DNA from 3 places in the Streptomyces bottropensis ATCC 25435 genome. Region 2 is predicted to be linked to each of the others. Evidence: riboswitches for the same ligand, from Rfam matches in the RefSeq annotation. Region 2 holds a riboswitch; each other region holds the start of a gene.
The links. Region 2 has a riboswitch for cobalamin ahead of STRBO_RS0114000 (cobalamin biosynthesis protein). Riboswitches for the same ligand answer to the same signal wherever they lie in the genome.
Positions count from the first base shown of each region.

Region 1: another riboswitch for cobalamin. It lies ahead of STRBO_RS0119935 (energy-coupling factor ABC transporter permease); the one in region 2 lies ahead of STRBO_RS0114000 (cobalamin biosynthesis protein).
Region 3: another riboswitch for cobalamin. It lies ahead of STRBO_RS0121740 (ABC transporter substrate-binding protein); the one in region 2 lies ahead of STRBO_RS0114000 (cobalamin biosynthesis protein).

Region 1 covers NZ_KB911581.1:4,522,006-4,528,036, forward strand. Annotated here, with positions in the region: gene STRBO_RS0119920 (RNA-guided endonuclease InsQ/TnpB family protein) at 1-384, shown strand, start outside; gene cbiQ (cobalt ECF transporter T component CbiQ) at 353-1,102, opposite strand; gene STRBO_RS45930 (energy-coupling factor ABC transporter substrate-binding protein) at 1,108-1,716, opposite strand; gene STRBO_RS0119935 (energy-coupling factor ABC transporter permease) at 1,713-2,426, opposite strand; cobalamin riboswitch at 2,457-2,640, opposite strand; gene STRBO_RS0119940 (DUF1775 domain-containing protein) at 2,860-3,591, shown strand; gene STRBO_RS0119945 (substrate-binding domain-containing protein) at 3,760-4,878, shown strand; gene STRBO_RS0119950 (MarR family winged helix-turn-helix transcriptional regulator) at 4,835-5,329, opposite strand; gene urtA (urea ABC transporter substrate-binding protein) at 5,567-6,031, shown strand, end outside.
Region 2 covers NZ_KB911581.1:3,183,802-3,189,832, reverse strand. Annotated here, with positions in the region: gene STRBO_RS0114020 (class II aldolase/adducin family protein) at 1-423, opposite strand, end outside; gene STRBO_RS0114015 (inorganic phosphate transporter) at 698-1,948, shown strand; gene STRBO_RS0114010 (hypothetical protein) at 1,980-2,201, shown strand; gene STRBO_RS0114005 (hypothetical protein) at 2,315-2,626, opposite strand; cobalamin riboswitch at 2,806-2,959, shown strand; gene STRBO_RS0114000 (cobalamin biosynthesis protein) at 3,067-4,038, shown strand; gene STRBO_RS0113995 (cobyric acid synthase) at 4,035-5,561, shown strand; gene STRBO_RS0113990 (putative cobaltochelatase) at 5,641-6,031, shown strand, end outside.
Region 3 covers NZ_KB911581.1:4,906,224-4,912,254, reverse strand. Annotated here, with positions in the region: gene STRBO_RS0121750 (ABC transporter ATP-binding protein) at 1-201, opposite strand, end outside; gene STRBO_RS0121745 (FecCD family ABC transporter permease) at 198-1,211, opposite strand; gene STRBO_RS0121740 (ABC transporter substrate-binding protein) at 1,208-2,248, opposite strand; cobalamin riboswitch at 2,309-2,485, opposite strand; gene STRBO_RS0121735 (superoxide dismutase) at 2,855-3,496, opposite strand; gene STRBO_RS0121730 (MalY/PatB family protein) at 3,706-4,992, shown strand; gene STRBO_RS0121720 (NAD-dependent epimerase/dehydratase family protein) at 5,186-5,557, shown strand; gene STRBO_RS0121715 (hypothetical protein) at 5,685-6,031, opposite strand, start outside.

The DNA of each region.
Region 1 (6,031 bases), 1.3 Mb from region 2:
GATGCGGCCTGGACGGACCTGCGCATGATGCTGGAGTACAAGTGCGCCTGGTACGGGCGCGAACTCGTCGTGATCGACCGCTGGTTCCCCAGCTCCAAGCTGTGCGGAACCTGCGGCACGGTCGCGACGAAGATGCCGCTGAACGTCCGCGAGTGGACGTGTGACTGCGGCGCGGTGCACGACCGCGACGTGAATGCGGCACGCAACATCCTGGCCGCCGGGCTGGCGGCGTCTGCCTGTGGAGACGGTGTAAGACCTCAACGGGAGTCCTCCCGGACGGGGCGGTCGTCGGTGAAGCAGGAAGCCCAGCGGGCGACCGCTGGAATCCCCCGCCTTCAGGCGGGGGAGGAAGTCAAGTCAGCGGCCTTTCCAGAACGAAGGTGAGGGCGACCATGGCCGCGAGGAGCGCGACGCTGGCCGCGGTGAAGCGCACGGAGACCCGGGCCTCGGGCACCAGCACGCGAAGGGTGCCGTCGTACCCCCGCCCGGCGAGCCCGGTCTGTAGCCGCGCCGCCCGGTCGAAGGCCCGGACGAACGCGGTGGCGCCGAGACCGGCGAGCGAACGCCAGGTCGCGGCCCGCGTGGTGTGCCCCAGCCGGGCGGCCTGCGCCTCCCGGATCCGGCGCACGGAGTCCAGCAGGAGGAAGCTCATGCGGTACGTGACCAGGGCGACGTCCACCACCGGCGCGGGCACCCCGGCCTTCACCAGACGCGGCAACAGGTCCGACATGGGTGTGGTGAAGGCGAACAGCAGCACACCGAGGGAGGCGGCCGAGGTGCGCAGCAGCAGTTCACCGGCGCGGACCGGGCCGCCGTCGGCCAGGGTGACGAACCCGCCGGGTCCGCCCACCTGGACGAGCAGGGGCAGCGCGCCGGTCACGCAGAAGCCCAGCGGCACCCGGTAGGCGCGCCACAGCCGGCGGCCGGGCACGCCCGCGGGGCCCAGCAGCACGACGAGCGCGGTCAGCAGGACCAGGGCGGCGCCGGGCCAGGGGGGCAGGGAGATCGCGAGCAGGGTGAGGCCGAGCCCGAGCACGGCCTTGTCCACGGGATGGCGGCGGCGCCAGCGACTGCTGTGCGCCGCCGCGTCGATCGGCAGCACGACGGTCAGACCCGCCCGCCGGGAGAGCCCTCGGCGGGACCGCCGGACGGGCGTTCCCCGCCGGACGCGGACTTCGTGGCCCGGGAAGCCGATGCGGTCGGGGCCGAGGCGGTCGGGGCAGCCGACGTGGCCGTCGAGGACGATGCGGCTGTGGAGGCCGACGCGCCCGTGGAACCGAATGCGGTCGGCGACGCCGCCGCGCCCGCCGCCGCCGGCGTGGCCGCGGAAGCCGTGGAGGCCGCCGTGGCCGTCGCGCTCACCGGTGTCGTCGGGACCGTTCCGGTGCCGTCGGCGCCGTCCAGCCGCGCCCGGGCCCGCGCCTCGCCCTGGCGCCGGCCCCGGTGGATGCCGAAGTAGTAGGCGAGGACGCCGGCGCCGAGCGCGGCCTGAAGGGCGAAGAGGGCCGATTCGATCTCACCGGACGGTGGTTCGTAGAGAGGGGAGAACCAGGGCTCGTAGCTCGGCTTCATCTCCGTGATCGCGGTCTCCGCCTCGGCGTCCGAGCCCGTGAAGGGCTCTTTCTTGTGGTCGCCGAGGCCGAGGGCCAGTGGCAGGACGGCGAGCGCGGCCACGAGGAGCAGCAGCACGGTGTTGATCTTCGCGTTGCGGTTCACCGGGCCACCGCCTCTGTCCCGGCCTCGGTCGCGGTGGTGTCACGCCGGCCGGTCAGGAGCACGCCGAGCCGGGTCAGTTCACCCTTGCTGGACTGCACCAGCAGACGCATCACCAGCACGGTGAGGAGACCCTCGCTGACCGCGAGCGGGATCTGGGTGACGGCGAAGATGGAGCCGAACTTGCCGAGCGCGCCCAGGAAGCCGCTGCTGGGGTCGGGGAACGCGAGCGCCAGCTGCACGCTGGTGACGCAGTAGGTGACCAGGTCGGCGACGAAGGCGCCGAAGAACACGGTGACCATCAGCGGCACGTCGAACCGCCGCAGCAGCCGGTAGATGCAGTAGCCCGCCCAGGGGCCGGCGATCGCCATCGAGAAGACGTTGGCGCCGAGCGTGGTCAGGCCGCCGTGCGCGAGCAGCAGCGCCTGGAAGAGCAGGGTGATGGTGCCCAGGACCGCCATGATCGGGGGCCGGAACAGGATGGCGCCCAGTCCGGTACCGGTGGGGTGGGAGCAACTGCCGGTGACCGACGGCAGCTTCAGCGCCGACAGGACGAAGGTGAAGGCTCCCGAGGCACCGAGCAGCAGCGTGCTCTCGGGGTGCTCCTTCACCTCACGGGTGAGTGCCCGGACTCCGTGGACGACGAATGGCGCGGACGCGACGCCCCAGGCGATCGCGTGCGCCGGAGGAAGGAAACCCTCGGCTATGTGCATGGCTCAGCAGACCCTCTCCAGCACCTCGTGGATGGTTGACGCGCCTTGGTCGGTCTCCTGGCTCACGGGTCCCACCGCCCGTGCTCCGCCTTCCCGGGTCATATCAACCCAGTGGCTGTCCGTGAGGACTGGAGCCGGACTTCCCGATCACAGTGGCGAGGGCCGCACCGGCATCACACCGGATTTCCCGTTCACCAAGGCGTGGTGACAGTAGTGCCCACATAAGGGCGCTGACAAGCGGCGACGAGGGGCGCGCGGGCGCCGTGGAACAGCTCACACCCCGGCGCGCGCCCCACCCTCCCCATGACGCACACGAGTGACCCCACGACGACCGTGGACGGCGGGAACCGTTCGTACAGGTGACCGCCCTTGGCCACGGGTCCCGGCCTGCGCTTGAATGCACCCTTCATGCCGCCGGCCCAGGGAGTCCGCAGTGCACCGCCCCGCCTTCGTACGCAGTTCGCGCCGTCTCGGCGTCCTCACCGCGGCCGCGTTCGCGGTCGCCGTCGCCACCGCGGGGCCGGCCGCGGCCCACGCGGAGGTCGAGGCGGAGGGCGCCCGGGCCCTCGACCAGAACGTCGACCTGACCTTCTCCGCCGAGTCGGAGTCCGCCTCCGCCGGCATCACCGAGCTGGAGGTGATCCTCCCGAAGGGCATCGCCCCCGCCGACCTCACCTACAAGAAGGGCCCGGACGGCTGGAAGTTCACCCCGACCGCCCGGGGCTACACCGTCTCCGGCGCCAAGCTACCCGTGGGGGAGGACGTCGAGTACGTCGTCACCGTACGGCAGTTGCCCGACGCGAAGTCACTGGCCTTCAAGACCCTGCAGTCCTACAGCGACGGCAACGTCGACCGCTGGATCGAGCTGGAGGAGGAGGCCGAAGGAGACGGCCACGGCCACGGTCACCCGGCCCCCCGTCTGGACCTGAAGGCCGCCGCCCCGGGCGCCGAGGTCGTCAGCCCCACCCCGTCGGAGGAGCCCACCACGGCCGCCCCCTCGCCCGAACCCAGCGCGAAGACCTCCGCCCCGTCGGCACAGGCGGCGGCGGACAGCACCGACGACGACGGCTTCCCGGTCGTGCCCCTCGCCCTCGGCGCGGCCGTCGTCCTCGCCCTCGGCGGCGGCGTGTGGTGGCTCAGGTCCCGCAAGGGCGGGACCGCCTGACGTCCGCGCTCGGGACGACAGCCGCCGCTGTCGGAGCAAGGGGACGCGACGGCTCGGTGACGCACCCGCCCCGGCGGCCGGCTCACCGGCCCTCGGCCCGGCCTACGAATCGGTCTCGATCCGTGGCACGTCCTGGGGCGTCGCTGACGATCACGCCATCATGAGCCCATGAATCGGCGACCGCTGCGCCTCCACACCCCCGGGTGGTACACGGCCGACGGCTCGGCCTTCGACGTCGCGCTCGTCTACCCCATGCGCGGCCCCGCCGGGATCTTCGGCCCCACCTGCGGGGCGTGTGCGCGGCTGGCCGCCGAGGAGGTCAACAGGGCCGGGGGAGTGCTGGGCAGGGAGCTGCGGCTGGTCGAGGTCGACGGCGGGGCCGAGCCGTGGCGGGTCGCCGAGGACGTCGAGGCCCTGGTCGCCTCGGGCGCGGTGCAGGGCGTCACCGGCTGGCACATCTCCTCCGTGCGGCAGGCCGTGGCCCCACGGATCGCGCACCGGGTGCCCTACGTCTACACGGCCCTGTACGAGGGCGGGGAGCGCACCGAGGGCGTCTTCATGACGAGCGAGACGCCGTCCTGGCAGCTGCTGCCCGCGATGCGGCTGCTCGCGGAGTCCCGCGGGGTGCGCCGCTGGTTCGTCGTCGGCAACGACTACGTGTGGCCCCGCAGCACCGCGCGGGCGGCCCGGGGGTATGCCCGCGCGTGCCGGGGCCGGGTCAGCGGTGAGGCGTACCTGCCACTGGGCACCGAGGACTTCGGGCCCGTCCTGCGCCGCATCGAGCTGGCCGACGCCGACGGCGTCCTGATGCTCCTGGTCGGCAGCGACGCGGTCCGCTTCAACCGGGCCTTCGCCGCCGCCGGGCTGGACCGGCGGTGCTTGCGGCTGAGCACGCTGATGGACGAGAACATGCTGCTGGGCAGCGGCCCCGACGCCACCCTCGACCTGTACAGCGCCGCCGGCTACTTCGCCTCGCTCGCCGATCAGAACACCCTGGACTTCCACGGCCAGTACACCGGCCGCTACGGTCTGGAGGCGCCGACCCCGGGCAGCCTCGGCGAGTCCTGCTACGAGGGTGTCCTGCTGCTCGCCGCGCTCGTGGAACGGGCGGGCGCCCCGGACGTGTCGGCGATCGGGGCGGTCGCCGACACCGTCTCGTACGAGGGCCCGCGCGGGCTGCTCGGCCTGGACGGGCGGCATGTCCGCCAGCGCATCTACCTCGCGCGGGCGGACGGCTACGACTTCAACGTCCTCGCCCAGCTGCGCGCTCCGCACGACCTGAGCTGACCCGGCCCCGGCCGTCGGCGCTCCCGCCGCCCGCCAGATTCCGGGCCAGCCGGTCCAGCAGGATTTCGAGCCGGTGGCCGTCCTCTTCGGTGAGCGGTGGCTCCGACTCCGCCCAGTCGGCCCGCACTTCGCGGGCGAGCAGCTGCCAGCGCTCCCTGCCGCGCGGGGTGAGGTGGGCCAGGATACGGCGCCGGTCGACGGGGTCGACGCGGCGGAACAGCAGGTTCTGGTCGACGAGTTGGTCGATCAGCTTGGTCAGGCTCGGAGCCGGCAGGAAGGCGTGCTCGGCGAGGGCCGTCATGTTGTGACCGTGCCCGTCGGAGAGCAGGTCGAGCACCCGCCACGCCTCGACGGAACAGCCGAACTCGTCGAGGACGGACTGGACTCGGCGTACGGACAGGCGTTCCGCCCGGGTCAGCAGATGGAGCAGTTCCTCGGGCCGCCTCGCCATCGCACTCCTCGACTCGCTCTCCACCGACCCCGCGACGGTGGTGCCGGGAGCTTACCTTCGATCACCCCGCTCCTCACAGACAAACCAGGAGTGCATCCTTTCCGTGCGAAGTAACAATCATTTCGTGGCCCTCGGAAAATACTTCCTCAGGAAACTGTTCTTCAATTGCCGTGAAACGCCGGGGAAACAGTCCTCTCGCAGGCTGTGGTCGCACTTCAGCGACCTAGGAGGTATTGCATGTCCCGGATCGGCATCAGCAGACGTGGTCTGCTCGCGGGTGCGTCGGCCCTCGGTACGACCGCCGCCCTCAGCGCGTGCGGGGCCAAGACGGGCAGCGGTACGTCGTCGGCCGCGGGAGCGCAGGCGGACACCTCCGGAGACACCGTCAAGGTGGGTCTGCTGAACTCGCTCTCGGGCACCATGGCCATCAGCGAGGTCACCGTCCACAACGCGCTGCTGCTCGCGGTGAAGGAGATCAACGCCGCCGGTGGCGTACTGGGCAAGAAACTGAAGGCCGTCAGCCAGGACGGCGCCTCCGACTGGCCGACCTTCGCGGAGAAGGCGGAGGCCCTGATCACCGACGACAAGGTGGTCGCCACCTTCGGCTGCTGGACCTCCGCCAGCCGCAAGGCCGTCAAGCCGGTCTTCGAGCGCTACAGGTCGCTGCTGTTCTACCCCGTGCAGTACGAGGGTCTGGAGCAG
Region 2 (6,031 bases):
CTCGTCCACGAGGGTGGAGACGGCCGTCGCGTGCACGGCGTGGGTGTGGACGACGGCACGGGCGTCGGTGGTGGTGTGGATCGCCAGGTGCATGGGGAGTTCGCTGGTCGGGCGGAGCGTGCCGAGGACCTGCCGGCCGGAGAGGTCGACGCCCGTGACGTCGTCCGGGCTCAGGCGGTCGTACGGCACTCCCGTCGGTGTGACCAGGACGGTGTCCCCCACGCGCACGGAGACGTTGCCGGAGGTGCCGACGACCAGGCCGTCGGCCACGGTCCGCCGGGCGGTGGCGACGAGTCCGTCCCACGCGCGCGCCACCTCCCCCGGCGCAGCGCGCCGACCTTCCCCGTCCCGCGCATCCCGCGGATGCCCGCCCACCTCGTCCACGCCTCGCTCGTCCCGGACGTCGCGCCGCTGCTCAGCCATGCCGTGATCCTGTCAGGCACCTCACCCCGGCGGAATGGACGGGCGACCGGAGGCAGGGCGGCCGGACACGGGGCGAAGGGCGGCCGGACCACGGCATTCCGCCTGCGTTCGAACGTCGGGCCTCCGTCCTTTCGGGCCGGGCCCCGCCGCACGCGCACAAGCGGAAGGGTGGCACCTCATTCACTACACCCACGCGCCCGCCCCAGTTCACCTTCCGTTCATCCAGGTTGCCTACGGTCCACATGCCACTGACGTCCGAAAGAAGCTCAGGTAAATGGAAAACTTCTCGCTGATCCTCGCGATCGTGGTCATCACCGCGCTTGCGTTCGATTTTACGAACGGTTTCCACGACACCGCCAACGCGATGGCCACCACCATCTCGACAGGCGCCATGAAGCCCAAGGTCGCGGTGGCCATGTCCGCCGTGCTCAACCTTGTCGGCGCGTTCCTTTCCATCGAGGTCGCCAACACCATCTCCAAGGGGCTCGTCGACGAGTCCGGCATCCAGCCAGAGGTCATATTCGCGGCGCTCGTCGGCGCCATCCTCTGGAACCTGTTGACCTGGCTGGTCGGACTCCCCTCCAGCTCCTCGCACGCCCTGATGGGCGGCCTCATCGGTGCCACCATCGCCTCGGTCGGCACGGGCGCGGTGCACGGGGACGTGCTCGTCACCAAGGTGCTGATCCCGGCCATCGCCGCCCCGCTGGTCGCCGGCCTCGCGGCGATGCTCGCCACCCGGCTGACGTACAAGCTCGGCGCGCACACCAACGAGAAGGCCTCCGGCAAGGGGTACCGCGCCGGCCAGATCGCCTCCGCCGGCCTGGTCTCGCTGGCCCACGGCACGAACGACGCCCAGAAGACGATGGGCATCATCACGCTGGCCCTGGTGGCCGGCGGCACCCTGGCGCCCGACTCGGACCCGCCGGTGTGGGTCATCGTCTCCGCCGGTACGGCCATCGCGCTCGGCACCTACCTGGGCGGCTGGCGCATCATCCGCACGATGGGCAAGGGCCTGACCGACCTCCAGCCGCAGCAGGGCTTCGCCGCCCAGACCAGCGCGGCCACGGTCATCCTGGCCTCCTCGCACCTGGGCTTCTCGCTCTCCACCACGCACTCGGTCTCCGGCGCCGTGATGGGCGCGGGCCTCGGCCGCAAGGGCGGGGTGGTCCGCTGGTCCACCGCGACCCGGATGTTCGTCGCCTGGGGCCTGACCCTGCCGGCCGCCGCGCTGGTCGCCGCGCTGGCCGAGTGGGTGACGTCCTTCGGCACCTGGGGCACGGCCGTCGTCGCGGTCTTCCTCGTCGCCTCCAGCGCCGCGATCTGGCTGGTCTCCCGCCGTGAGGTGGTCGACCACACCAACGTGAACGACACCGAGGAGCCGCCCGGGGTGGTGACGACGGCGATCGCCGCCGTGACCCCGCCGCCGGTCGGCACCGTGGCCGAGGACCTCACGGCGACCATTCCGGCCCCCGCCGCCGAGGCCACGGCACCGGCGAGCACGTCCGCGCCGACGCCCGCCGTCTGAGCCCCACGACTCCCTGAGGAAGATCACCACCATGCACATCGACTGGGCAGCTCTCGGCTCCGTCTTCGGAGTCAGCCTCGTGGTCACCGTGGCCCTCGTCGGCCTGTTCACCCTCGGCATCGTCGGCCTCTCCAAGCGGGAGGAGGCGTCGACCCGGGGCGACTCGGTCGCGGCGGCGACCACGGGTGCGTACGTGTGCTTCGCGCTGTGCGCGGCGGCCGTGGCGTACGGAATCTCCCTGATCATGACCTGAGACCGGACATGATCATGAGCTGGGACCGGGCCTCCCCGGTCTCTCGACAGCTCGACCACCGACCCCCGACGGCGTACGGCGCCCTCGGGGGTCGTGCGCGTCCCGGGCCGGCGTCAGCGACGCTCCGGCCCGCGGGGCCGGGGCGCGACCGGAGCACGGTCCGGGACCCGGAGCCGCCCGGTGCCCGGGGTGAGACCCGACCACAGGCCCGCGCCGGCGGCGACGAGAACCGTCACCAGCGTCCAGACCGGACCGCGCACCTCACCCGCCGGGACGAGGAGCGCCGCCAGCGCGCCCGCGCCGACGGCCAGCACCCCCATGACCCAGCAGAAGAGTGCCCAGGGCGCGGCCGCCGTCACCCAGGCTCCGCGCGCGCTCCCGTACCTCGTGCCCGACGAGACCGTCCTGCTCCGCCGATCGTCCACGTGTGCACCTCCCGTCCCCCGGACGGCCCGTCGCGAGCCGCCCGCCGCCGTTCCTCGGGGTGTTCCCGGCCGGGTCGTCGGGCAAGCGCGCGGAAAGTGCCGATTCGGGCGTCTGGCGGGATTTCGGCGGTGTGGGGCTGAGCACACCGCTGCGCCGCAGGTCAACAGCAAGTTGACGGGTCTTCCGGGGGCGTGGTGGACTGCCGGGGCCATGTACGACGGCAGAAGAGGAAGCCGGTGCGAGTCCGGCGCGGTCCCGCCACTGTCACCGGGGAAGCATCTCGAAGCGTCTCCCCGGGAGCCAGGAACTCTCGCCGTCGGTCTCGTCGAACCAGGGCGTGGACACCCTGAGTGAGGACCTATCGCCATGTGCGCCCTGTGCGGCTGCCCTTCGGGGCCCAGCGTCCGGACCCTGCCCGACCCCGTGACCGGCTGAACCGGTGCGTGCCGATCGCGTCTTCGCGTACGGCGCCGCCGCCGGGCTCCTCGGCGATCTGCTGTTCGGCGATCCGCGCCGCGGGCATCCGGTCGCGGCGTTCGGGCGGGCCGCCGGCGCGGTGGAGCGGGTGCTGTGGCGGGACCACCGGGGGTGGGGCGCGCTGCACACCGCGGTGTGCGCCGGCGGCGCCGTCGCGCTGGGGGCCGCGGCCTCGGCCGCCGTACGGCCGTCGCGGATCGCGTCCGTCGGACTGACCGCCGCCGCCACCTGGGCCGTCGTCGGGGGGACCTCGCTCGGGCGGGAGGCGCGGACGATCGCGCGGTTCCTCGACGCCGGCGATGTCGAGGGCGCGCGGGGCCGGTTGCCCCATCTGTGCGGACGGGATCCGCAGGCGCTCGACCCGGACGGGATCGCGCGGGCGGTCGTGGAGTCCGTCGCCGAGAACACGTCCGACGCGGTGGTGGGGGCGCTCGTGTGGGGGGCCGTCGGCGGGGTGCCCGGGCTCGTGGGGTTCCGGGCCGTGAACACCTTGGACGCCATGGTCGGACACCGGTCGCGGCGCTACCGGCGCTACGGGTGGGCCTCCGCGCGGCTGGACGACGTGGCGGGGTGGCCGGGGGCCCGGCTGACCGCCTTGCTGGCCACCGCCGCCGGTGGGGACCCCCGGGGGGCGGTGCGGGCGTGGCGGGCGGACGCGGGCAGGCATCCGAGTCCCAACGCGGGGCCCGTGGAGGCGTCGTTCGCGGGGGCGCTCGGAGTGCGGTTGGGGGGCACGTTGTCGTACGGGGGGCGGGTCGAGCACCGGCCCGTGCTCAATGGGGAGGGGCGGGCCGTCGGCGTCGGGGACATCGAACGGGCCGTCCGGCTGTCCCGCAGGGTGAGTTGGCTCGCCCTGGGGGTCGGCGCGGGTGCGGCGATGGTGCGGGGGCGGGTCGCGGGGCGGCCGGCACGGCGGGCGAGGAGTCAGGGATGAGTGGCGGGTTGCTGGTCGCCGGGACCACCTCCGATGCCGGGAAGAGCGTGGTGACCGCCGGGATCTGCCGGTGGCTGGTGCGGCAGGGGGTCAAGGTCGCGCCCTTCAAGGCGCAGAACATGTCGCTCAACTCCTTCGTGACGAAGGAGGGCGCCGAGATCGGGCGGGCGCAGGCCATGCAGGCCCAGGCCTGCCGGGTGGAGCCGACCGCGCTCATGAACCCCGTCCTGCTGAAGCCCGGTGGCGAGCGCAGCAGTCAGGTGGTGCTGCTCGGGAAGCCCGTGGGCGAGATGAGTGCGCGCGGGTACCACGGGGGACGGCAACAGCGGCTGCTCGGGACCGTGTTGGACTGTCTCGCCGAGTTGCGGGGCACGTATGACGCGGTGATCTGTGAGGGGGCCGGTTCCCCCGCCGAGATCAATCTCCGGCGGACCGACATCGTCAACATGGGGATCGCCCGGAACGCCGGGCTCCCCGTGCTCGTCGTCGGCGACATCGACCGCGGTGGGGTCTTCGCGTCCTTCTTCGGGACCGTGGCGCTGCTCTCGCCCGAGGACCAGGCACTCGTCGCCGGGTTCCTCGTCAACAAGTTCCGGGGCGACGTCTTGCTGCTGGAGCCGGGGCTCGACATGCTGCACGGGCTGACCGGGAGGCGGACCTACGGCGTGCTGCCGTTCCGGCACGGGCTCGGGATCGACGAGGAGGACGGGCTGCGGGTGTCGCTGCGCGGGACGGTCCGCGAGTCGAACGTGGCACCGCCCGTCGGGGAGGACGTCCTGCGGGTCGCCGTGTGCGCGGTGCCGCTGATGTCCAACTTCACCGACGTGGACGCCCTCGCCGCCGAACCCGGTGTCGTCGTGCGGTTCGTGGACCGGGCCGAGGAACTGGCCGACGCGGACCTCGTCGTGGTGCCGGGGACCCGGGGGACGGTACGGGCGCTGGAGTGGCTGCGGGAGCGGGGCCTGGCCGACGCCCTCGCGCGGCGCGCCGCCGAGGGGCGGCCGGTGCTCGGCATCTGCGGCGGTTTCCAAGTCCTCGGGGAGCACATCGAGGACGACGTCGAGAGCCGGCGGGGGCACGTCGACGCGCTCGGACTTCTCCCCGTCCGCGTACGGTTCGCCCCGGAGAAGACACTCACCCGCCCCGTCGGGGAGGCCCTCGGGGAGCGGGTCGAGGGGTACGAGATCCACCACGGGGTCGCCGACGTACTGGGCGGGGAGCCCTTCCTGGACGGGTGTCGGGTCGGGCAGATCTGGGGCACGCACTGGCACGGTTCGCTGGAGTCGGACGGTTTCCGGCGGGCCTTTCTGCGGGAGGTGGCGGCGGCCTCCGGGCGCCGTTTCGTACCGGCCGCCGACACGTCGTTCGCCGCGCTGCGCGAGGAGCAGCTGGACCGGCTCGGCGACCTGATCGAGGAACACGCGGACACGGACGCGCTGTGGCGGCTCATCGAGTCGGGCGCGCCGAAGGGTCTGCCGTTCGTGCCGCCGGGGGCTCCCGGAACGCCGGGAGCGTCCGGATGACGGGCACGGGCTCGCAGTTGAACGACCGGCCGCGGGTCAACCGCCCGCGGCCGGAGGGTGACTTGGAGGGCGACGCAAAGTGAGTGTTCCGTTTCCGTTCACGGCCGTCGTCGGCCAGGACGACCTGCGCCTCGCGCTGCTGCTGAACGCGGTGTCGCCGGCGGTCGGCGGTGTGCTGGTGCGCGGTGAGAAGGGGACCGCGAAGAGCACCGCCGTGCGGGCGCTCGCGGCGCTGCTGCCGGAGGTCGAGGTCGTCGCCGGGTGCCGGTTCTCCTGCGATCCCGCGAAGCCGGACCCCGCGTGCCCGGACGGGCCGCATGAGCCGGCGTCTCAGACGCGGCCGGCGCGCATGGTCGAGTTGCCCGTCGGCGCCTCCGAGGACCGGCTCGTCGGCGCCCTCGACATCGAACGGGCGCTGTCCGAGGGCGTGAAGGCCTTCGAGCCGGGGCTGCTCGCCGACGCGCACCGGG
Region 3 (6,031 bases), 1.7 Mb from region 2:
GAGCGGACGCCCGTCCAGGGTGACGACTCCGCCGGTCGGCGCGAGAACCCCGGCCAGCAGCCTGAGCAGCGTCGACTTTCCCGAACCGTTGGGGCCGAGCAGACCGACGGTCTCACCGGAGCGGAGGGCGAGGGTGACGCCGTCGACGACGACCTTGTCGCCGATGCGCCGCACGACACGGTTCGCGTGCAGGCTGGTCATGTCCTTCTCCGTCCGCGGTAGAGCACGGCCACGAACGCCGGTACCCCGATGAGGGACGTCAGTACGCCCACCGGGACCTCCTGGGGGTCGAGAACGGTTCGGGCGAGGGTGTCCACCCACACCAGGAAGACGGCTCCGGTCAGCGCCGTGATCGGCAGCAGACGGGCGTGGCCTGCGCCGGTGAGAGCGCGGGTGGCATGGGGCAGGACCAGTCCGACGAACCCGATCGCTCCGGCGCAGCTGACCAGGGCGGCGGTGAGCAGCGCGGTGGCGCAGAGCAGGATCAGCCGGGTACGGGCCACGTGGACGCCCAGCGATGCCGCCGCCTCCTCACCGAACGCGAACGCGTCCAGGGTGCGGGCGTGCGCGAGGCAGACCAGCAGGACCACGGCCAGGACGACCGCGCAGAGCACCACCTGGCCCCAGTCGGCGCCGGTGAGCGAGCCGAGCAGCCAGAACAGCACGCCACGGGTGGTCTCGGCGTCGGCGGAGGTCAGGACGATGAACGAGGTCAGGGCGGAGAAGAGTTGCATGACGGCGACGCCGGACAGGACGACGCGGTCGGTGCTGCCGCCGAGGGTGTGGCTGAGCAGCAGCACCAGGGCGAAGGAGAGCAGAGCGCCGAGGAACGCCCCCGCCGACAGGGACACCACTCCCCCGCCCACGCCCAGGACGACGACGGCGACCGCTCCGGTGGAGGCGCCGGAGGAGACGCCGAGGACGAACGGGTCGGCGAGAGGGTTGCGCAGCAGGGACTGCATGACCGCCCCGCAGACCGCGAGTCCGGCTCCGCACACCGCGGCGAGCAGGGTGCGGGGCATGCGCAGGTTCCACACGATGCCGTCCCGCAGCGGCGCCAACGTGCCTTCGCCGAGGCCGAGATGGGCGGCGACGGAGGCCCAGACGTCGTCGGCGGAGATGTCGGCGGGTCCGATCGTCACCGCGACGGCGACCGACGCGAGCAGCGCGGCGGAGCCGCCGCCGGTCAACAGCAGTGCGCGCAGGCTCACTTGACGAGCCCGAAGTCGCGCAGGCCGGCGGTGACCTTCTCGATCCCTTCGACGGTGCGGATGGAGGGGTTCATCGCCTGCCCGCTGAGCAGGACGTACCGCTTCTTCTTTACGGCGGTCAGGTTGCGGGTGGCGGGGTGGGTCTCCAGGAAGCGGATCTTGGCCTCGGCGGTTTCGGCGGTCTGCTGCCTGCGGGTGAGGTCGCCGATCACGATGACGTCGGGGTCACGCTCGGCGACGGTCTCCCAGCCGATCTGGGGCCACTCGTCATGGGTGTCGGCGAAGGCGTTCTTCGCGCCGACGGCCCGGCTGATGGCACCAGGGGCACCGCAGCAGCCGGCGAGGTAGGGCGACTGGGAGTTGGCGAACCAGTACATGAGCGAGACGCCGGAGGCGTCCAGCCCTTCGGTCGCCTTGCGCACCCGCTCCTTCAGCTCGGCGACGAGCTTGTCGCCGCGGGCGTCGACGTCGAACGCGCGAGCCAGGTCGTGTATCTCGCCGTAGACGGCGTCCAGGGTGAGGGGCTTGCTGCGCGATCCGTCGCCGCCGCTGTCGTTGTCCTTGCCGGCCGAGCAGTCGGAGGGCGAGACGTACGTGGGCACGCCCAGCTTCTCGAACTGCTCGCGGGTGGCGACGCCGCCCTTGCCGAGGGTGGAGACGAAGGAGGCGGTGACGAAGTCGGGTTCGGCGTCCAGGACCTTCTCGAAGGAGGGCGCGTTGTCGGCGAGTCGGGGCACGGACGCGTTGGCCTTGTCCAGGCCCTTCATGACCGGGTCGGTCCAGGTGGCGGTGCCTGCCATGCGGTCGGCGAGGCCGAGGGAGAGCAGGATCTCCGTGGTGCCCTGATTGAGCGAGACGGCCCTCTGCGGAGCCGACTTCAGGGTGGCCTTCCGGCCACAGTTGTCGATGGTGCGCGGGTAGTCCGCGCCGGCGGACGGCTGGGTGCCCTCGGTGTCGCCTGCGGAACCGCCGCAGGCGGTGAGCAGCAGCGCGGGAGCAAGGAGGAAGGCAGCGGGACGAAGGGCGGTGCGGAGCACGGGCGTACCTCGGTGGTCGGGGCTCGTTCGCGGAGCCTGGCCTACGGACGTCCTCCGCGCACGGGTGCGGAGGTGCCAGCAGGTCTTCGGACTCGGGTTCGTCCGGACGAGGCGCCTTCCCGGTCTCCCAGTGACATGCGTGCCCCGCCCGTCCCCCTCACCGCTGCGCGTCAGTTCCGGATTCGCACCGGATTCCCTGGCCTCGGATGTGGCTCGACTGGCTCCCCGAGGCTATCAAGATCGCCGCGTCGTCGGGTCGTGCGATCGGTCACGGGAATTGGGACACGGGACATTGGACACGGGGCACGGGGCACGGGGCACGGGACACGGGACACGGGGCGGAGGTGCTCACGTACTGATGCAGCACGCCGTCGTCCGCGAGGCGATCCGCAGCGCGCGCGGCACAGGGTTGCTGCGGTGCACCGGGGCCCGCAGAGCAGGGCCCGGACCCCGGACACGGACGGCGGGTCGAGCGGATGGAGAAGGGCCCTCACAAGTCACGTCCTTGCGAGGGCCCTTCGCCTTGCCGCCTGCCCGGTGAAGGTTGAGAAGACGATCACGAGCAGGACGTCGGTGCGGACGCCGTCACGGTCACGGCGTCAGCGCTCAGGGGGTGAGCAGCAGGCTGTCGCCGCGCTCCTTGGCGGCGGCGTAACGCTTCGCCACGTCCTGCCAGTTGACGACGGCCCACATGGCGTCGATGAAGTCGACCTTCTGGTTCTTGTACTGCAGGTAGAAGGCGTGCTCCCAGGCGTCGAAGACCAGGATCGGGGTCGAGCCCTGGCCGACGTTGCCCTGGTGGTCGTAGACCTGCTCCACGATCAGGCGACCGCTCAGCGGCTCGTAGGCGAGGACCCCCCAGCCTGAACCCTGCGTGGTGGCCGACGCCTTGGTGAGCTGGGCCTTGAACCCCGCGAAGGAGCCGAAGGACTCGGCGAGGGCGTCGGCCAACTCGCCCACGCCGTCCGCGGCCAGGGGCTCGCCACCGCCGTCGCCGGTCATGTTGTGCCAGTAGATGGAGTGCAGGATGTGTCCGGAGAGGTGGAAGGCCAGGTTCTTCTCCAGGCCGCTGATCGAGCCCCACTGTTCCTTGTCCCGCGCCTCCGCCAGCTGCTCCAAGGTGTCGTTCGCGCCCTTGACGTACGCCGCGTGGTGCTTGTCGTGGTGCAGCTCGACGATCTGCGGGTTGATGACCGGTTCGAGTGCCGCGTAGTCGTAGGGAAGCTCCGGGAGCGTGTAAACCGCCATGTCCAACGTCCTCCGCGACGTAATTGCAAATGATACGCAAGTGCATGCTAACAGCATTTACGGATGATTGCCGATCAGACGCAGGTCCTGGGACCACGGTCGTACGGCGGACCCGGAGGACGTCTCGGTGCCGTGACGCTTCCGCTGCCGCCGCCCGGGGTGCCGTCCCTGCGCCTGGGCGCTTGCATGGAGATCGAGATCGCGGTCCAATGCTGAAGATGACTGCCACTGATGGGCACGGCCCCGCAGACACCGGAGCCGAGCTCGCGAACCCTCTCGAGGTGCTGTCGCTCGAACAGCTCCGTGAGCGCAAGAGCATGAAGTGGCGTACCCACCCCACCGACGTCCTGCCGCTGTGGGTGGCGGAGATGGACGTCCCGCTCGCCGAGGCGGTCGCCGACGCACTGCGCGAGGCCATCGCCTCGGGCGACACCGGGTATCCCGCCGGAACCGACTTCGCCGAATCGCTGGCCGGTTTCGCCGTACGGCGCTGGAACTGGGACGGCGTGGCGATCGACCGCTCCGCGCTGATCCCGGACGTGATGATGGGCGCGGTCCAGGTACTGCGGCTGATCACCGAGCCCGGCGACCCCGTCGTCGTCAACTCCCCCGTGTACGCGCCCTTCTACGCCTTCATCGCCCATGACGACCGCCGCGTCGTCGAAGCCCCCCTCGGGCGGGACCTCCGTATCGACCTGGATACGCTCGAGGACACGTTCCGCCGGACCCGGGAGCGGAGCGGCAGGGGCGCGATCGCGTACCTCCTCAGCAATCCGCACAACCCCACCGGCACGGTCCACACCTCCGAGGAGCTGTGCGCCGTGGCGGAGTTGGCCCGCCGGTACGGAGTCCGTGTCGTGGCCGACGAGATCCACGCGCCGCTCGTCCTTCGGGGCGCGAGGTTCACGCCCTACCTGAGCGTGCCGGGCGCCGAGGACGCCTTCTCGCTCATGTCGGCGACCAAGGGCTGGAATCTCGCCGGAATCAAGGCCGCGCTCGCTCTCGCGGGACCCGAGGCGGCCGGTGATCTGCGGAGGATGCCCGAGGAGGTGCACCACGGCGCGAGCTACCTCGGCGTCATCGCCCACGCGGCGGCCTACCGTCACGGTGACAGGTGGCTCGACGCGTTGCTGGCGGGGCTCGACGCGAACCGTGCCCTGCTGGCCGACCTCGTCGCCGAACACCTGCCCGGGATCGGGTACACCGAGCCGGAGGGCACCTACCTGGCGTGGCTCGACTGCCGCTCCCTCGGCCTCGACGCCGAACAGGGCGCGACGGACCTCGCGGTCGTCAGCGACCTGGCTGGCCCGGCACGGCTGTTCCTCGACCACGCCGGAGTCGCCCTGTCCTCTGGGCACATCTTCGGTACGGGAGGAGCCGGGCACGTCCGCCTGAACTTCGCCACCTCCCGGTCCATCCTCACCGAGGCGGTCACCCGCATGGGACGCGCCGCCTCGGCTCTCCACACGCGCTACGACGATCACGCGCACGGATGACGACGGCCGCCCCGCGACCGCACTGCGCGAGGCTCTCACTCATGTCACTCATGTTCGTTCAGGGGCTCGATGATCAGGCGTGTGAGGGTCGGGGAAGCCTCCTCGGGGATCCGGTGACTCACGCCCTGCAGCTCGTGGAACGGGTAGGGGCCGTGCACCCATTTCTCCGTGGCGTGAGCCGCAGTGGACCCGAGTGCGATGTCCTCGGTGCCCCAGACGTAGAGGGTGGGAACCGCACCGGGACACGGCCGCGGGAGAGGACTTCAACATCGTCGCCCCCACCGCCCTGAACGTCCGCGGCTTCGCCCACATCGCGGCCGCCTGGTTCGGGCAGACCGCGACACTCGAACCGGTCACCTGGGACCAGTTTCGCCAGACCACATCCCCACAGCACGCCGAACAGAGTTGGGACCACCTCCACCGCAGCCACTGCCTCACGATCGAGAAGGCCAGGACCCTCCTGCGCTACACGCCACGCTACGAGCCGGAAATCGCCGTGCTCGAATCAGTACGCTGGCTGATCGAGCACGGCGAACTGGACGTCGCCGGCCCGTTGGTCGCCTGAGAACGCCGGTCCGCGCATCGGGTTCGCCGGCCGCCCGGATCCGCACCCTGCCGCAACGAACGGTGCCCGGCTTCGCCATGCACGGCACGCACAGCGCCGACCGGGACCGCGTCCGGGCCGATCCGGTTCACCATCGCGCGCGCAGCACCCCGTCGCTGTCGGGCAGGGCCGCGTGGAACAAGGGATGCTGTGCTTCGGCGTCCAGGGTCAGTACGCAGGCTGCCCGGGCGCCGGCCACCAGAACGGCGAGTCCCTCGTACTCGGTGTCGTCGACGATCACGTGGCTGATCGTCTCGTCCTGCGCCTCCCAGACGAACTCCACGGACTCCTCCTGGGGCAACGCGGCGAGGACCGCGCCGACGTCGGGGTCCAGGTCGGGCCAGACGGACACCAGGGCGCGGGGGCCGAGACCGGCGCGCACCCCGTCGAGGTTCGCCGCTGTGAGGCGGTGCCAGCGCGTGGCGTTCCGGATAC